Regions from separate parts of the Gluconobacter albidus genome, predicted to be linked through region 1. Evidence: riboswitches for the same ligand, from Rfam matches in the RefSeq annotation. Region 1 holds a riboswitch; the other holds the start of a gene.
What was found. Region 1 has a riboswitch for thiamine pyrophosphate ahead of thiC (phosphomethylpyrimidine synthase ThiC). Riboswitches for the same ligand answer to the same signal wherever they lie in the genome.
Positions count from the first base shown of each region.

Region 2: another riboswitch for thiamine pyrophosphate. It lies ahead of A0U94_RS11035 (TonB-dependent receptor); the one in region 1 lies ahead of thiC (phosphomethylpyrimidine synthase ThiC).

Region 1 covers NZ_CP014689.1:176,940-184,674, forward strand. The annotation lists gene A0U94_RS00725 (TonB-dependent receptor) at 1-2,423, opposite strand, end outside; gene A0U94_RS00730 (FecR family protein) at 2,658-3,596, opposite strand; gene A0U94_RS00735 (RNA polymerase sigma factor) at 3,593-4,159, opposite strand; gene A0U94_RS00740 (phospholipase C/P1 nuclease family protein) at 4,227-5,270, opposite strand; TPP riboswitch at 5,469-5,602, shown strand; gene thiC (phosphomethylpyrimidine synthase ThiC) at 5,715-7,508, shown strand; gene A0U94_RS00750 (FAD-dependent oxidoreductase) at 7,505-7,735, shown strand, end outside.
Region 2 covers NZ_CP014689.1:2,410,275-2,418,009, forward strand. The annotation lists gene A0U94_RS11005 (heparinase II/III family protein) at 1-390, opposite strand, end outside; gene rpe (ribulose-phosphate 3-epimerase) at 387-1,064, opposite strand; gene A0U94_RS11015 (AGE family epimerase/isomerase) at 1,219-2,478, shown strand; gene A0U94_RS11020 (YdcF family protein) at 2,480-3,061, opposite strand; gene A0U94_RS11025 (MFS transporter) at 3,061-4,299, opposite strand; gene A0U94_RS11030 (methyl-accepting chemotaxis protein) at 4,427-5,854, opposite strand; TPP riboswitch at 6,042-6,171, shown strand; gene A0U94_RS11035 (TonB-dependent receptor) at 6,264-7,735, shown strand, end outside.

The DNA.
Region 1 (7,735 bases):
GGCAGGAAGCCGAAGCGTTGACGCATGAACTGCATTTCGACGCCACGCATGCCCGCACCGGAGGCGTTGAGGGGTTCGGAGACGACTGCAGCGTAAGTGCTCCCGTCCATCACGACATTGCCGTATGATGTGCGTGTATAGATTTCGTCGTGAATGTCTTTGTAGAAGATCCCGACCGTTACGAGGGTGTCCTTCTGCGGATACCATTCATAGGACAGGTCGTAATTCCAGGAATGACGGGGTTTGAGGTTCGGGTTGCCCTGGGAAATATTGACGGTCGCGCCGTCGAATGTGGTGCTTGTCGCGGCGCCGTAGTCTCCGTAGTTGGGGCGACCGACCGTCTCGGTGAATGCCGCGCGCAGCTTCATTGTGGGGCTGACGTTGAATGAGGCCAGAACCGAGGGGAGGAGATAATCGTAACCGGCTCCTCGCGTTTCGAACTGGTAATCGGTGACGCCGGAATTTGTTACGCCATTGAAATTTCCGATGTCGGCGCGTGTGTGGTCCCAGCGGAAGCCGCCCTGAAGCGAAACGTAGCGGTTGTGCCAGCCGGTCTGGAAGTAGGCGGCAGTGATGGACTCCTGAAGGTGATAGTAGGCTGGTTTGGTCGTTGACGTTGTGTTGGTGGTTTTGAAAAGAGATTTGTTGTTCAGGAGCTTGTTGAGGGCTTCCTGATAATTAAAAATGGGAAATTTCAGCCCCGGAGCGGATTCCAGCGTCAGGACCTTGCTCGCGAGTACTTCGTTCATGTTCCCGATTTCAGCAGCGGTTATGGCATCTTTCGGGATCCACTGGGTGTAGGTTTCACTGTTGTCCACATGTGTCATCGTCTGGGTGACGCCGGCATTCAGCCAGAAACCATGCCCGACGTCCCATCGCCAGTCGCCCCTCAGAAACCGTACGTCATTCTTGACGTGGAAGCCGTAAAACCGCCAGTAACGCGGGTTGTAGTTGTTGGCGTCATTGGCCGCGGAGAGGTCGTTCAGGGCAATGACCGGAGCGCCGTTGTTGATGGAATAATTATATCCGTAGGCAGACTGGTATGTTGTCTTGTTCGTGTTTTCGTTCATTCCGGTGTTGTATTTGATCATGGTGCGGTAGCTGTCGTCCCAGGCGATGGAGTCTGACGCGAGAAAATTCAGGTGCATCCGGTCGTTGATGTCGTAATGGATCTTGCCGTTGACGAACCATGTCCGCTGCGTCTCGGGCTGTTGTGTGATTCCGAACTGATACTGGCCGGTCGTGACGGAACCGGTGTCGGGGGTTGCGCCCTGCGTCCATGTGCCTGAGGGCATCGAAAGCGCTTCGTTGCGCGTTTCCTGATCGAGTGTGTGGAAGTAGCCGCCAAAAACCGACAGATCGAAGCGGCTGGACGGTCGATACTGGAACTTCCCGGTCAGGCTGTAGCGCCGATAGGCGTCATCAAAAGCGTAATCCTGCGAACGCACGGGAACAGCGTTGCCTTTTGCAGCCTGTGCGTCCGTGTTGGTAGGGGAGCCCACGGATGTTCCCGAGGTGCTGTAATAGTTCCAGCCGTCACCCGTCGTATCGCCCGGCAAAATCGCGTGCGAGGCGGAATGAAGTTCCTGATAGTTGCCGGAAAGGACGAAGCCGAATTCCTTGTTCTTGCCGAATACGCGCGTCAGGGCGCCGTCGACGCGCCAGTTTTCGTGCATCGGCTGGACGACACTCCCGGCAAGATTGTTCCATCCGCCGAGAAGCTGCGTATCGAAACTGTTGCCGTAATCGAATGCGCTTTTCGTCACCATGTTGACCTGACCGCCGATCCCCTGCGGATCGTTATAGGCGTCCACAGTTTTGAGAACCTGGAGTTCGCCCAGCATGGACGATGGGATGAGGTCCAGCCGTGCGCCGCGATAGGTATTGTTGGCGCTGGCAAGCTGGGCGCCATCAATGGTGATGAGGTTGTAGGAATTGTCGAGGCCGCGGATCGTGATGTTTTCGATATTGTTGTCCGACCGGTTGTCGTCCGTGCTCGGCATGACCGAAATGCCGACGATGCGCCGGGCCGCCTCGACGACGCTCAGATCGGGCACCGTGCGCATCTGGGCCGCGCTGAGCGTATCGACGATCTGCGAAGCGTAGCGTTTGGTCGAGGTGTTGTCCCGCTTTCCGGTGACATTCACGTTCTCGCTGACGGTTGCATCCCGTCCAAGGCGGCGGGCAGAGGCTGTTTTGACGCCGGAAGCTGCGGCTGTCTTGCGAAGACCGATGACAATCAGTCGGTCATGCGTGGAAATTACTTCAAGTCCGGTTCCGGCCAGAAGTTTCTCCAGAGCGGTTTGACTGTCCATGCTGCCCTGAACGGCATTTCCGGTGATGGACTGGCGCACGGGATCGGCCAGAATGATCTGCATATTGGCCTGCCGACCATAGGTAATGATCGCGCGGGAAATCGGCATGCGTCCGATATTGAATGCAGTCGATTGCGCAAAGGCCCTGTGGGGTACGAAACCGCTGGCGAGGCAGGTTGTCGAGAAGGCAAGAGCAGAAAGAAATCGTGTATGATGGATAAAGCGAGACACAGCAGGTTCGATCCCCGTTCGGCTACGTTCGCTTCAAAGATGTAAAAGATCGAAAAATCCGCCGTTGTGTTTGTGTGAAGCTTTTATGGCGTCACGAACGCATGGTTCCGGTCATGAAATTGCAATGTTTTCTTTGGAAATACTGAGGCGGACACCAAATATTTCCCTGAGAACGCGGGCGAAACCGAGAGGGTCGTCCAGCATGAAGATACCGCTGATTTTCCGGTGCGCGCAGGCAGATCCGGTCAGGATAATCTTTCTGGCATTGTAACGGTTCAGTTCGGAGATGGCCTCTACGACATCCACGGACTGGAATTCGAGTTTGCCCTGACTCCAGGCGACAGCGCGCTCCATGTCGTCGTCGCAGAGGGTTGTAACCGTAATGGAACGGGGGGTGGTCTGGATCCAGTCCCGTGCATGGAGATGGCGCTCCATCCGTTCCTGCGCGCAATGGCTCAGGGCGTGACCCTGCAGCACGAGGGCATCGCTGTCGGTTCCGGCTGCATGAGCAATCAGTTTGCTGGAAGGCTGCAAGGCGATGAAAAGCCCGTTCATGTTGATCGGGAGGGACACGCGGCGTGCTGCCAGACTCATGCGCCCCGTGAGCAGGTCGAACGCAGGGCGGCCGGTATTGCGGCGAATGCGCAGGATCGTCCCCTGATCGAGAACGATCTCGCCGCATTCCGGCTGGGTGACGTGCATCAGCCCGGAGGCCGCGTGGAAAATCTCCGAGGCATCTGCGGAGCGATGCGGGATCAGGCCTGCCCCCGCGATCCCGGCCGCTACGGCCGTACGGATAAGCGCGCGCCTTGAAAGAGCGCGGGGCGGGACGGGAGCGCGAAGCGGCATGCCCTGAAGCGCGGCCATGCGGCCTGCTGACATCCAGAGGCTCTGCGCACGCACGAAGGCTCCGCGATGGCGCACGTCTTCTGCGAGCCAGCGCTGGAGGGCTGCGGCATCGGAAACATTCAGAGGGGCGTTGTCGAGGCGTGCGACCCAATCGAAGGCGACCGCATCAATCGAGCCTATGCTCGTGTCATCATGGCTCAAAGGAGGGTCGTAACCTTCTTCATCGGGGCGGGGCGCGTTTTCGGGGGTGTCGGCCGGTCGTCGCAGAATAGTCGGCTCAGTGCGCGCAGACCACGGGCGACCTGTTTTTCGACAATATTTTCCGAAATGCCGAGCCGTTCGGAAACCTGACGTTGTGAAAGTCCTTCCAGTTTCCTCAGCAGAAGGACCTGACGACAACGTTCGGGGAGATCCTGCATCATGTGATGAAGCCGTTCGAGTTCCTGCCGGGCTTCGATCGTCCGGTGAGGACATGAGGCATCGTCCGCGATGCCGTGGACGTCGAATTCCGCCAGCGCCGTAATGGAGACAACCTTCGCCCGGCGGTACTGCTGGAGGACGATATTCCGGGCGATCCGGAAGAAATAGGCTCTGGGCGTTTGTATTGCTGCGACTTCGACATCGAGCAGAATGGCGTAGCACTCCTGAATGACGTCGTCGGTGTCGATATCACGAAAACCGCGCAGCCAGCGGCGTACGTCCGGTTCGTGAGGCAGGATCTGCTGCGAAATCCAGACGATCCGGTCATTGCAATGGAAATCCAAGGCTGACACAGCTCCAAAAAATGACGTCATGACAGACTGGCGATGCCTGCCCCGAACCGGGCCGGTTTCAGCCAGCCGGAGAGGGACGGACGGACGGAGGAAGAGAGGGGGAGCGCGCGGCGGGTACTGTCCCTGAAGCGGAATCATATCCGGGGCTTTCCGGGTCTGCCGGGTCGGGCTGCGCTGACGTCTCGGGCGGCAGGGCGCTCTCCCGCCATGCCCGATAGACAAGGTCGCGCAGCATGGCCGCCGCCGCTGCGGTGCGCTCGTAAACCAGGTGACGCGCAGCCTTGTTCTGCGGGTCTTTGAGGGCGCCGGACTGGTCGAGAGCGTAGACCGTTTCGACATCCCGGTGTGACTGCGCGAGATAGGCAAGAACGAGGTCGAAGACGTCGCCACTCTGATGCCCGAGTGGTGCGAGGTGCTGCTGCACGTCCCGTTCGGTCAGGTTGATCATTTCGACATAATCGGACTCGAAACGGCCATGGACATTATGGTCTCGGGTATAATGATGCGGGTTGGGGCCAACCCAGCCGTCATGATGGATCGTGACATGCAGGGGTTGCGATCCGTCGGCGACGTAATGCCCCATCCAGGCCACTATGAAGGCGGTATCGGTCTGAAGGGCCGATGGATCATGTCCGGCAGCCTGCGCTTCGCGGATCGCGCGCATATCTGCGACGAGGTGTTCGTATCCTTCGACCACGGCGTAAGGCAGTGTACCGGCCCAGCGGACGTTCATGCGTTTTGCTTCGGGCGAGCCGAGGGCTTCGAGGCGTTCATGTTCGCGGTACAGCGCAAGAATAAAGGCGACGCGCGAGCGGGGGATCGTTTTCAGAAAAGCGGACTGTTCGCGAAACCAGCCATGATTGGGGTCTTCGGCCATCTTTGAAAACGGCTCGCTCGCAGCCCGCCAGCTATCCGGAACGCTGGCCGAATCCGCGATCAGCGAGACCTGTTTTTTGAGGCAAGTCGGTCCGTCATCCGGAAGGGCGTTGATTGCGGTGCTGTCGATGAGGGAATGCGCTCTCTCCCCCCAGGCATAGGCCTTCAGCGGAACGCAGGCACATGCGCCCAGAACAGCAGACCATAAGAGCTTGTGTGAAAGCACGGCAGGGCGATCCGATCGGACGTTTTGCGAAATGACCTTGTAGGGAGCGTTTGGCTTTGTGTGTGTGACGGTTTGATGATCGTTCTTCTGCGTCTGCAACACATGTCCGGGGTCTCGCGTGATGAAGCGTCCGTCATTGGATCAAGGAAATGTGTGCTCCATTCTGCACTTGATCTTCGGACGCTTCTCCAGCACTGTCGCGCCTGTCAGGGGAGTCCCGCCCAGGGGACTGAGAGGCCAATTGGTGACGTCGGGAAACCGGCGCCACGGTGAGGCGACCCTTTGAACCTGACCCAGTTGATGCTGGCGTAGGAAGACCGGAGGGCGTGTCCCTCTCGGGCCGATCTGGCCTTTTCCGTGTCCGTTATTGGGCACTGGGGGCGGCGGCTCCCTTTCTGCCTCACGTTTCTTGGGTCTTTTCGAGTGCGCTTGAGGAGACACCACATGAACGCTTCCATTCCCGCTATTACGACCGGCCCTCTGCCGGCCTCCAGCAAGATCCATGTCCGGGGCATGCATCATGACATCGCGGTGCCGCTCCGGCAGATTGCGGTTTCGGGTGAATGTCCGCTGAATGTCTATGACAGTTCAGGCCCCTATACCGATCCCTCCGTCAGCATCGACATCGCAAAGGGCCTGTCGGACAGCCGGGGAAACTGGCTTCGCGATCGTGGGGACGTGGAAGAGTATGAAGGGCGGACGATCACGGCAGCTGATAACGGTTTTGCACAGGGTGACCGGCTGACACCGAGCTTTCCGCAGCAGCGTCGTCCCCTGCGGGCTGTTGGAGATCGCGCTGTCACACAGATGGCCTATGCCCGTGCGGGGATCATCACGCCGGAAATGGAATTCGTCGCCATCCGCGAGAATATCGGCCGGACGGAAGCCCTGAAAGAAGCGCGCGACGGCGAGGATTTCGGAGCCAGCATTCCGGATTTCGTGACGCCGGAATTCGTGCGGCAGGAAATTGCCTCGGGTCGCGCCATTATTCCCGCCAATATCAATCACCGCGAACTCGAACCGATGATTATTGGCCGTAACTTCCTTGTGAAGATCAATGCCAATATCGGTAACTCGGCCGTGACGTCTTCGATGGAAGAAGAAGTCGAGAAAATGGTGTGGTCCATCCGCTGGGGCGCGGATACGGTCATGGATCTCTCGACAGGCCGCAATATTCACAACATCCGCGACTGGATCATTCGCAACGCGCCCGTGCCGATCGGGACGGTTCCGCTCTATCAGGCGCTGGAGAAGGTTGGCGGAATTGCGGAAGACCTGACATGGGAAATCTTCCGCGATACGCTGATCGAACAGGCGGAGCAGGGGGTGGATTATTTTACCATCCATGCCGGTGTCCGCCTGCACATGATCCCGCTGACGGCGCGTCGCGTGACGGGCATTGTCTCCCGTGGTGGCTCCATCATGGCAAAATGGTGCCTGCATCATCATCGCGAGAGCTTCCTGTACGAACATTTTGATGAAATCTGCGACATCTGCCGCCGTTATGACGTGTCGTTTTCGCTGGGAGACGGACTGCGCCCCGGTTCGATTGCGGATGCCAATGACGCCGCGCAGTTCGCGGAGCTGGAAACCCTTGGCGAACTGACGAAAATCGCCTGGGCGAAGGACTGTCAGGTCATGATCGAAGGGCCAGGGCATGTGCCGATGCACAAGATCAAGGCCAACATGGACAAGCAGCTTGAGCACTGCCACGAGGCACCGTTCTACACGCTTGGCCCGCTGACGACCGATATTGCGCCGGGTTACGACCACATCACCTCCGCCATTGGTGCGGCCATGATCGGCTGGTTCGGCACGGCGATGCTCTGTTATGTGACGCCCAAGGAACATCTGGGCCTGCCGGACCGCAATGACGTCAAAACCGGCGTCATCACCTACAAGCTTGCAGCCCATGCAGCGGATCTGGCGAAGGGGCATCCAGGCGCGCAGATGCGTGACGATGCGCTGTCCCGCGCGCGGTTCGAGTTCCGGTGGGAAGACCAGTTCAATCTTGGTCTGGACCCCGATACGGCGCGGTCCATGCATGACGAGACCCTCCCGAAAGAGGCGCACAAGGTCTCGCATTTCTGCTCGATGTGCGGGCCGAAATTCTGTTCGATGAAGATCTCCCATGACATCCGGGCAGAAGCGGAAAAACAGGCTGGAATGGAAGAAATGGCCGGGAAATTCCGGGAAGGCGGGGCGCTTTATGTTCCCGTGACGGAACCGGCGGAATGATCCATTCCGTCCTGGGGGAGGGGGTTGCGGCGCTGTGTTGCGCCACGGCCCTTTCCGACCGGGGTCTTGACGTGGAAGTCATCGTCCCGGAGGGCAGTCCAGAGGCGGCGTCACGGTTTGCGGGGGGAATGCTGGCCCCGTTCTGCGAGGGAGAAAGCGCGCCCGACCTGATCGTGGCGCAGGGGCAGGCGGCGGTGAACTGGTGGGCGGCCCATGTTCCGGATGTC
Region 2 (7,735 bases), 870 kb from region 1:
CGACAGCCACGACGCCAGACGCGATCCCGTCACACAGGCATCGCGGACCAGAGGATCGGTTGGCGGATGCGCCAGCCAGTCACTGACGAGTCCGCGCGCGGTCAGGCGGGCCCTGTCGCTCCCGAGCGTCCGCAGGTCCCGCAGCCAGCCGAACCCGTGCAGCCATTCCCGCGCCGGTTCGGGCCAGGAGCCACGCTCCCAGTTGCCGCTGGGCAGAACATAATCGTGCCGGTCGAAACGGAACTTCCCGCCAATCAGGCGCGCACCCTGCTCAGCATCCCCTTTCCAGGGATCACGAAACACGTGCACCGGCCCTTCGGAGGCAGGCGCGCCAAACGGCAGACGGGCAAGGGAAAGACGAAGACCGCGAAGCCAGCGACTGCCTGTCATCCGGGCGTCTGTTCCACGAACGGTCCTTCAAGCGCCCGGATCGCCGCGTCCCGGTCTTCTTTTCCAAAAATCGCCGAGCCTGCGACGAGCATGGTCGCCCCTGCTTCCACAACACGTGGCGCCGTTTGCGGGTCGATGCCGCCATCCACGGCAAGGATGATCTCGCGGCCACTCTTGCGAATCATCTCCGACAGCGTCCGGATCTTGGCGAGCTGGCTGTCGAGGAAGCTCTGTCCGCCGAAACCGGGATTGACGGTCATGACCAGGATGATGTCCACCAGATCCATGACCTCCGACAGCGCCACGGCAGGCGTCGCCGGACAGATCGCCACACCGGGACGGCAGCCCAGAGCGCGGATGGTCTGGAGCGAGCGATGCAGATGGGGCGCATTCTCGACATGGACCGTGATATGGTTGGCACCGGCTTTCGCGGTCGCTTCCAGATACGGATCGACCGGATCAATCATCAGATGCACGTCGAATTTCGCATCAGTATGTTTGCGCAGTGCCGCAATCACCGGAGGGCCGAACGAGATGTTCGGCACGAAATGCCCGTCCATCACATCAAGATGGAGCCACGGCGCACGCGCGATGGAGGCGATCTCTTCCCCGAGGCGGGAAAAGTCAGCAGCCAGAAGGCTGGGGGCGACAATGATCGAAGAACGCTCAGTCATACTGTCATGTATCGGCAAAGCCATCGCGCGACGCAAGCCACATCCGCATCCGTGCGCATCTTCGTGAGGTTCATGTCTGTGTGTGCTGCTCCGGAACCCCGGCGCGTCTGAAACGTCCTGATGACTAAATCCGTAGACCTGCCCGGAGCGCCTCATGACCGATCGCCTTTCGCCTACCCTTCTCAGCCGCGACAGCTGGATCCGCCGCCCCTCACACCGGGCCTGGCTGGAAATGCAGGGTCGCCGTCTTCTGGATTTCAGCAAGGGCGGCTGCGTCAACGGAGGTTTCGCAGGACTGGATCTGGAAGGCACCCTTCCCGAAAACGCCAAACCCGAAGCCACCCTGACCGCACGCTGCGTTCACGCCTATGCACTGGCCGAGTTGCAGGGCCTTCCCGGAAGCGCACCACTTGTCGCGCATGGCATCCACGCCCTGCGCACGCATTTCCGCGATGACGACCATGGCGGCTGGCAGCATTTCGCGGACAAGGACAATGACCGCAAACAGGCTTATCTCCACGCATTCGTCGCCCTTGCCGCCTCTTCAGCCGTCCTGATCGGAGCGGAGGGCGCAGGCGAACTGCTCAAAGACGCCACCCATCAGATCGACACCCATTTCTGGAGCGAGGACGAAGGCGTCATGCGCGAGAGCTTCGCTCCGGATTGGTCGGACGAGGAAAACTATCGGGGCGCAAACAGCAACATGCACTCCACCGAAGCCTTCATGGCTCTGGCGGACGTCACCGGAGACGTGAAGTGGCTGCAGCGCGCCCGGCGCATCGTCACCCGCTTCGTGCATGAACTGGCCGCCGGGCAGGGCTTCGCCATGCCGGAGCATTTCGATCGCAACTGGACCCTCATGCGCGAGTACCACAGCGACAAACCCAACGACGACCTGCGCCCCTATGGCATGACGCCGGGGCATTTCGTGGAATGGGCGCATCTGACCCTGAAACTCGAAGCCGCCCTGCTCCGTCATGGCCTGGAGGCCCCGGACTGGATGCTGCACGACGCGCAGGCGCTGTTCGAAACGGGGATGAACACCGGCTGGAACGCCGATGGCCGACCGGGAATGCTCTACACGATCAACTGGGAGCATGCCCCCCATAACCGCAGCCGCATCCACTGGGCACAGGCCGAGGCACTGACAGCTGCCATCAATCTCTACAAGCGGACTGGAAACCCTCATTACGAGCACTGGTACCGCACGATCTGGGACTATATCGACACGACCCTGATCGACCGGGATTTTGGAAGCTGGTTCAACGAAGTCAGCCCTGAAGGCGAACCCACCGAGACGATCTACAAAGGCAAAGGCGATCTGTATCACGCCTATCAGTCCACACTGGCTCCCATGATGCCGCTGGCGCCTTCCCTTGCCACAGCCATCGAACAGATCGGCGTTCCCTACTGAGTCAGCCAGCCGGCGCTTTCGTCAGGACGTAGACCGGAAGCGCCACGGAATCCCGAAACAGATACCAGAGCTCCGCCAGCCGGAACCGGGACGGCGCCGCACCCGAAACCGGCGATACGCCCGCCCGGCCCAGCGCCCATTCCGCCCGCAGGATATGAAACCACTGCGTGACCACGACCGCGCCCTGCGGATGCAGACGCGCGACATGCAGGGCCGTCAACCAGGTATTGTTCCCGTGCGAATCCACAATGATGGCGGCCTCCGGCACACCCCGCTCCATCAGCCAGTCCGCCATGATCCGGGCTTCATCACGATGATTGCCGCTCTCGATCGCCCCACTCACCATCACAGTCCGCACAAGCCCGGCGCGCCAGAGCCGCAGTCCTTCCTGCAACCGTTCCTGCAACGCAGGCCGGGGCGTGCCTTTCGCAGTCACCGCCGTCCCGAAAATGACCGCCATCTCAGAACGCTCCGGCACGGCTGACAGCCCCCGAAACGCCACGAACCCCATCCAGAGCAGAAACAGACCCGGGAGAACCGCACCAAACGCCAGCCCGCGCACAACCCAGCCCCTGCGCCCCATCAGGATACCGTCTCCTTCCCCGCCTGGGTACGGTGCAGATAAAGCAGCGCCACTCCCGCTGCCAGAATCCCGGACAAAGACCCCACACCCAGCGCCCAGCGCGGCCCCAGCGAGTTGGCCACCATCCCAACCAGCGGCGCCCCCAGCGGCGAGGACCCCGCGAAAACCGCAAAACGGATCGACACCACGCGCCCCCGCATGCCCGGATCGGTCGCAAGCTGCATGTAGCTGTTGCTCACCGCCGTAAACGTCAGGGACGCCATGCCCGCCATGACCAGCGTGACCGCAAAGGCCCAGTATCCAGGCGAAAGCGCGCCCAGCAGACAGGCCAGACTGAACACCACCGCCCCCTGCGGCAGCGCCGAAAATTTCATGGTCCTGCGGCTGGCAGCGAACAGCGCGCCCGTAATCGTCCCCACCGCCATCGCCGAATTGAGAACCCCGTAACCATGCGCCCCGACATGAAAGACACTGACGGCCATGGTCGAAATATAGATCGGGAAATTCAGTCCGAAAGCGCCCAGCAGAAACAGCATGAACAAAATGGTCCGCAGATCATCGCGCTTCCAGACATACCGCACCCCCGACAGCAGATCCTGCTTTTCCTGATGCGCGCTTTCCGGTTTGCGGGACGAAAGACGGTGCAAATCCTGCGCCCGCAGGGACAGAAGCGACATCAGCACGCCGTAAAATGAAAACCCGTTGAGGATGAACGACCACCCCGAACCCAGTTCCGCAATGCAGAACCCGGCTACCGCGGGGCCGATCATGCGACCGGCATTGTACGACACGGAATTGAGTGCCACCGCATTCGGCAGGTCTTCCTCGCCCACCAGTTCACCAGCAAAAATCTGTCGGACCGGACTGTCAAATGCCGCAACACATCCGCTCAGGAAGGCGAACAGATCCACTTCCCACAACCGGATCATTCCGGTCACCACCAGAGTTCCGAGTGCGATGGCCAGTGTGCCCAGTGCGGCCTGCGTCAGAAGCAGGAAGCGATGTTTCTCCACCCTGTCGGCAATTTTTCCGGTCCAGAAAATCAGCAGAAGGGGCGGGGCAAGCTGAAGCGCCGTAACAATCCCGACTGCCGTTGCATCCTGCCGGGTCAGTTCCGTCAGGACCAGCCAGTCCTGAGTTGTCATCTGCATCCAGGTTCCGATATTCGAAACCAGCGCGCCCATGGCCCAGACGCGGTAATTCCGCCGCCCCAGAGACCGGAAGGCCCCGCCCATCATGGGCAGGCCCTGTCATTCAGCGCAGAAAGAAAGAGCGGACTGACAACCATGGATGTCAGTGTCGGGAATATCGGCTCCGATGTCGAGACATGTCAGGAAAATGCGTCTTTCACTTTCCTGAAAAGCCTCAGAAACCGGCCGGAACCAGTTCACGGGGTATGGACCCCGGTCTCCTGCCTGCGGACTGTGCCGGGCTGAAACGGAATTTGGACAGTTCAGCGAACAGATCCTTCGCCTCGTTGCTCAGATTCCGGCAGGCCACGTTGACCTCTTCCACCATCGCGGCATTGCGCTGCGTCATCTGGTCCATTTCGTTGATGGCCTTGTTAATCGTCTCAAGGCTCTCGGCCTCGCCCGTCGTGGAGCGGGAGATGTCTTCAAGCAGCGACGTGATCCCGTCCACATGCTCACTGATGACCTTCATCGAGCGGTCCGCATCCCCGACAAGCTGGACACCCTCTTCCACCTGCCGGCCCGAAGACGTGATGATGTTGCGGATATCCTGCGCCGATTTGGCGGAGCGCTGCGCGAGAGCCCGGATTTCCTTGGCCACAACATCAAAACCCTGACCGGCCTCTCCCGCCCGGGCCGCTTCGATCCCGGCATTCAGCGACAGAAGATTGGTCTGGAACGCGATTTCCTCAATCAGGCCCAGAATACTCTCGACCTGCCGTGACGACGTCCGGATTTCGCCCATGGCCCGGTTGGCCGAATGCATGATCTCCGAAACCACGACGGTTTGTCCCCGCGTTTCAAGAGCCGTTTCACGCGCCCTTACCGCAGAACGCGCCGTTTTTCCGACCGTCTGGGTGATGCTGTTGATGGAGGCGGCAGACTGGGCCAAGGTGATGGCCTGACGTTCCGTTCGTCCACTCAGTTCCGTAGAGGCTGACGCAATTTCGGAAGTGCCGTTGGCGATGACGGAGGTCGCATCGGAAATCTTGGCGATTGCCGTCCGGTAGATCTGGATGAGCGTGTTGAAATTCTGCCGGAATTCCTCGAACCGGTCCTGAAAACCGCCGCCGAACGTGAAGGTCAGATCCCCTTCCTTCACAATCTCCAGTCCGGCACAGATGGTCCCGATCGTCTCATCCTGCACCCTCCGGATACGCTCGCTCCGGCCGGACAGTTCCTTCTGGATCTGCGCTGCATCCCGTGCTTCTTCCGCAGAGTTTTCCTGAAGCTTCAACTGCTTCTGGCTGTTTTCACGGAACATCTGAAGCGAGCGCGCCAGCCGCCCCGCACAGTCATGGTGATGAAGGCACGGAATGGTGATGTTGAGAGCGCCGCCCGCGACCTTCTCCGTCGCAGCGGTAATCTGCTCGAAAGGCACGGCAATTACATGAATGGCGAACCGGGCGATCAGAAGTGTCAGTCCAACCTGAAACAGCAGCCCCATGCACTGCGACAGCATCTGTTCATGCCGGTAATGAATAAACAGATGCTCGCAAAGCTGCTCCACCACGAACTGCACCAAGGCAATCATGACAAGAATCGCAAAAAGTACTTTGATTTTCTGTCGGACGTAGGCGGTTTTTTCAATCCAGTTTAACATGATCGCCTTTATTGAGCTCAGCTCTCACGCACTGCTTGGACACTGGCGTGATGTTTTTTGAAAACTATACATGTCGTTATTAATAAAGAATGAAGAATGCTCTCGAAATTGTTTGCAACATTCCATCTGCACTGCGCGGACAAAATCTGCTCATATTGACAATTTCCTGTCCCCGGACGATCTGTGACGCTTCACCGTGGGGAGCCCCGGCAAGGGGCTGAGATTCTGCTGGCATGATGCTTGTCCGTCATAGGGCGCAGTGACCCATTGAACCTGATCCAGTTCACACTGGCGGAGGGATGGTGGTCGCTGCCTGACGGACGCATTCTCATGATCCAGCCAGCCAGCAGCTTGAACCTTTCCTGTCAGCGCTGAACTCCCATTGCTTGCAGGCGAGGCGCGTTCCATCATGGCCCACGGACACCACGGAAATTCTGCTGCACCCCGCCTGCGGTATCATGGCATCCTGCCGGCCCTGCTCGGCACCACGGTCTGCCTGTCCGTCGCCCATGCAGCCGATACGACCGGCCCGAAAACCCATCAGACAGCCCCCGCCTCCCCAGCCACGAATGCGCCCCGCACCGCCCCGGCCGAACACGTGGCCGAGCATATCGTCGTCCACCGAATTCCAGACAGCGCGCCCGGAAACCAGCCGGGAGGCGGCCTGATCCATCCGCAGGACGGCGTGAAATCAGTCAGTACCGTCAGTCAGGATTTCATTTCCAAACAGGCCCCCATGGCCACGGCCTTCCAGCTTGCTGCCATGCTGCCCGGCGCCAATGTGTCCTCGTCCGACCCGATGGGGTTTTCTCCCAATACCGACATCACCGTCCGCGGGCTCGATAACAGCGCCATCGGTTATGTGCTCGAAGGCATGCCGCTGAACGATGTCGCCGCCTATTCCGGCACGCCCAGCCAGTTCGCAGACAGTGAGAACTATCAGGAAATCGCCCTGTCGCAGGGCTCGGCCGATCTGGACAGTCCGGTCCTGAACGCCGCCGGGGGCCTGATGAACCTGACCTTCCGCGACCCCGCCAAAAAAGCGGGGGGTGACGCCAGCGTGTCTTACGGGTCCTACAACACCAACCGCGAATTCATCCGCCTCGACACCGGCGACATCGCCCATACCGGCATCCGTGGCTTCGTCTCCTACTCCCACGGCGCGACCGACAACTGGCGCGGGCCAGGACGCGACGAAAAGCAGCATGTCGATTTCAAGTTTCTCAAGGAATGGGGGCAGGGCAACCGCGCCAGCCTCATCGGCACCTTCAACACAACCATCACGAGCTGGTATCCCGAACCCACCATGGACACATGGAAATCGGATGGGATCAAAGGCCAGAACAACCTGCTGGCCCATTATGACAGCAGCAATCCGGAAAACGGCGCGAATTACTGGCGTCTGTGGCGGGACGGAGAGCGCACGCTTTATGGCGGCGCGCCGGTCCATCTGACCCTGACCGACCATCTGACCCTGGACGTCACACCCTACGCGCAGCTTGCCTATGGCAACTGGCCGGGCGGAAGCACGCTGTCCGAAACCGGACTTTACCAAGGCACACAGGCCCTGTCGGACACTCTGAACCTCCCCGGCGCGCAGGACGGCGTGGGCGTTGTTCGCGCGGATTACACCCAGCGCAGCTACCGCTCCGGCTTTACCAGTGCGCTTCACTACAAAACCGGCTGGAACGATTTCGTTCTGGGGTACTGGTATGATTATGGCGACGACAACGAACAGCAGCCCTTCACGGCCGTCCAGACCAACGGCTATGCGCCGGACATCTGGGCGCAAAACGGCCGCGACGTGATCCGCCTGCCCAACGGCGAACGCCTTCTGGGCGGCAGCTTCCACACCATTTCACAAACCAACGCGCTGTTCAT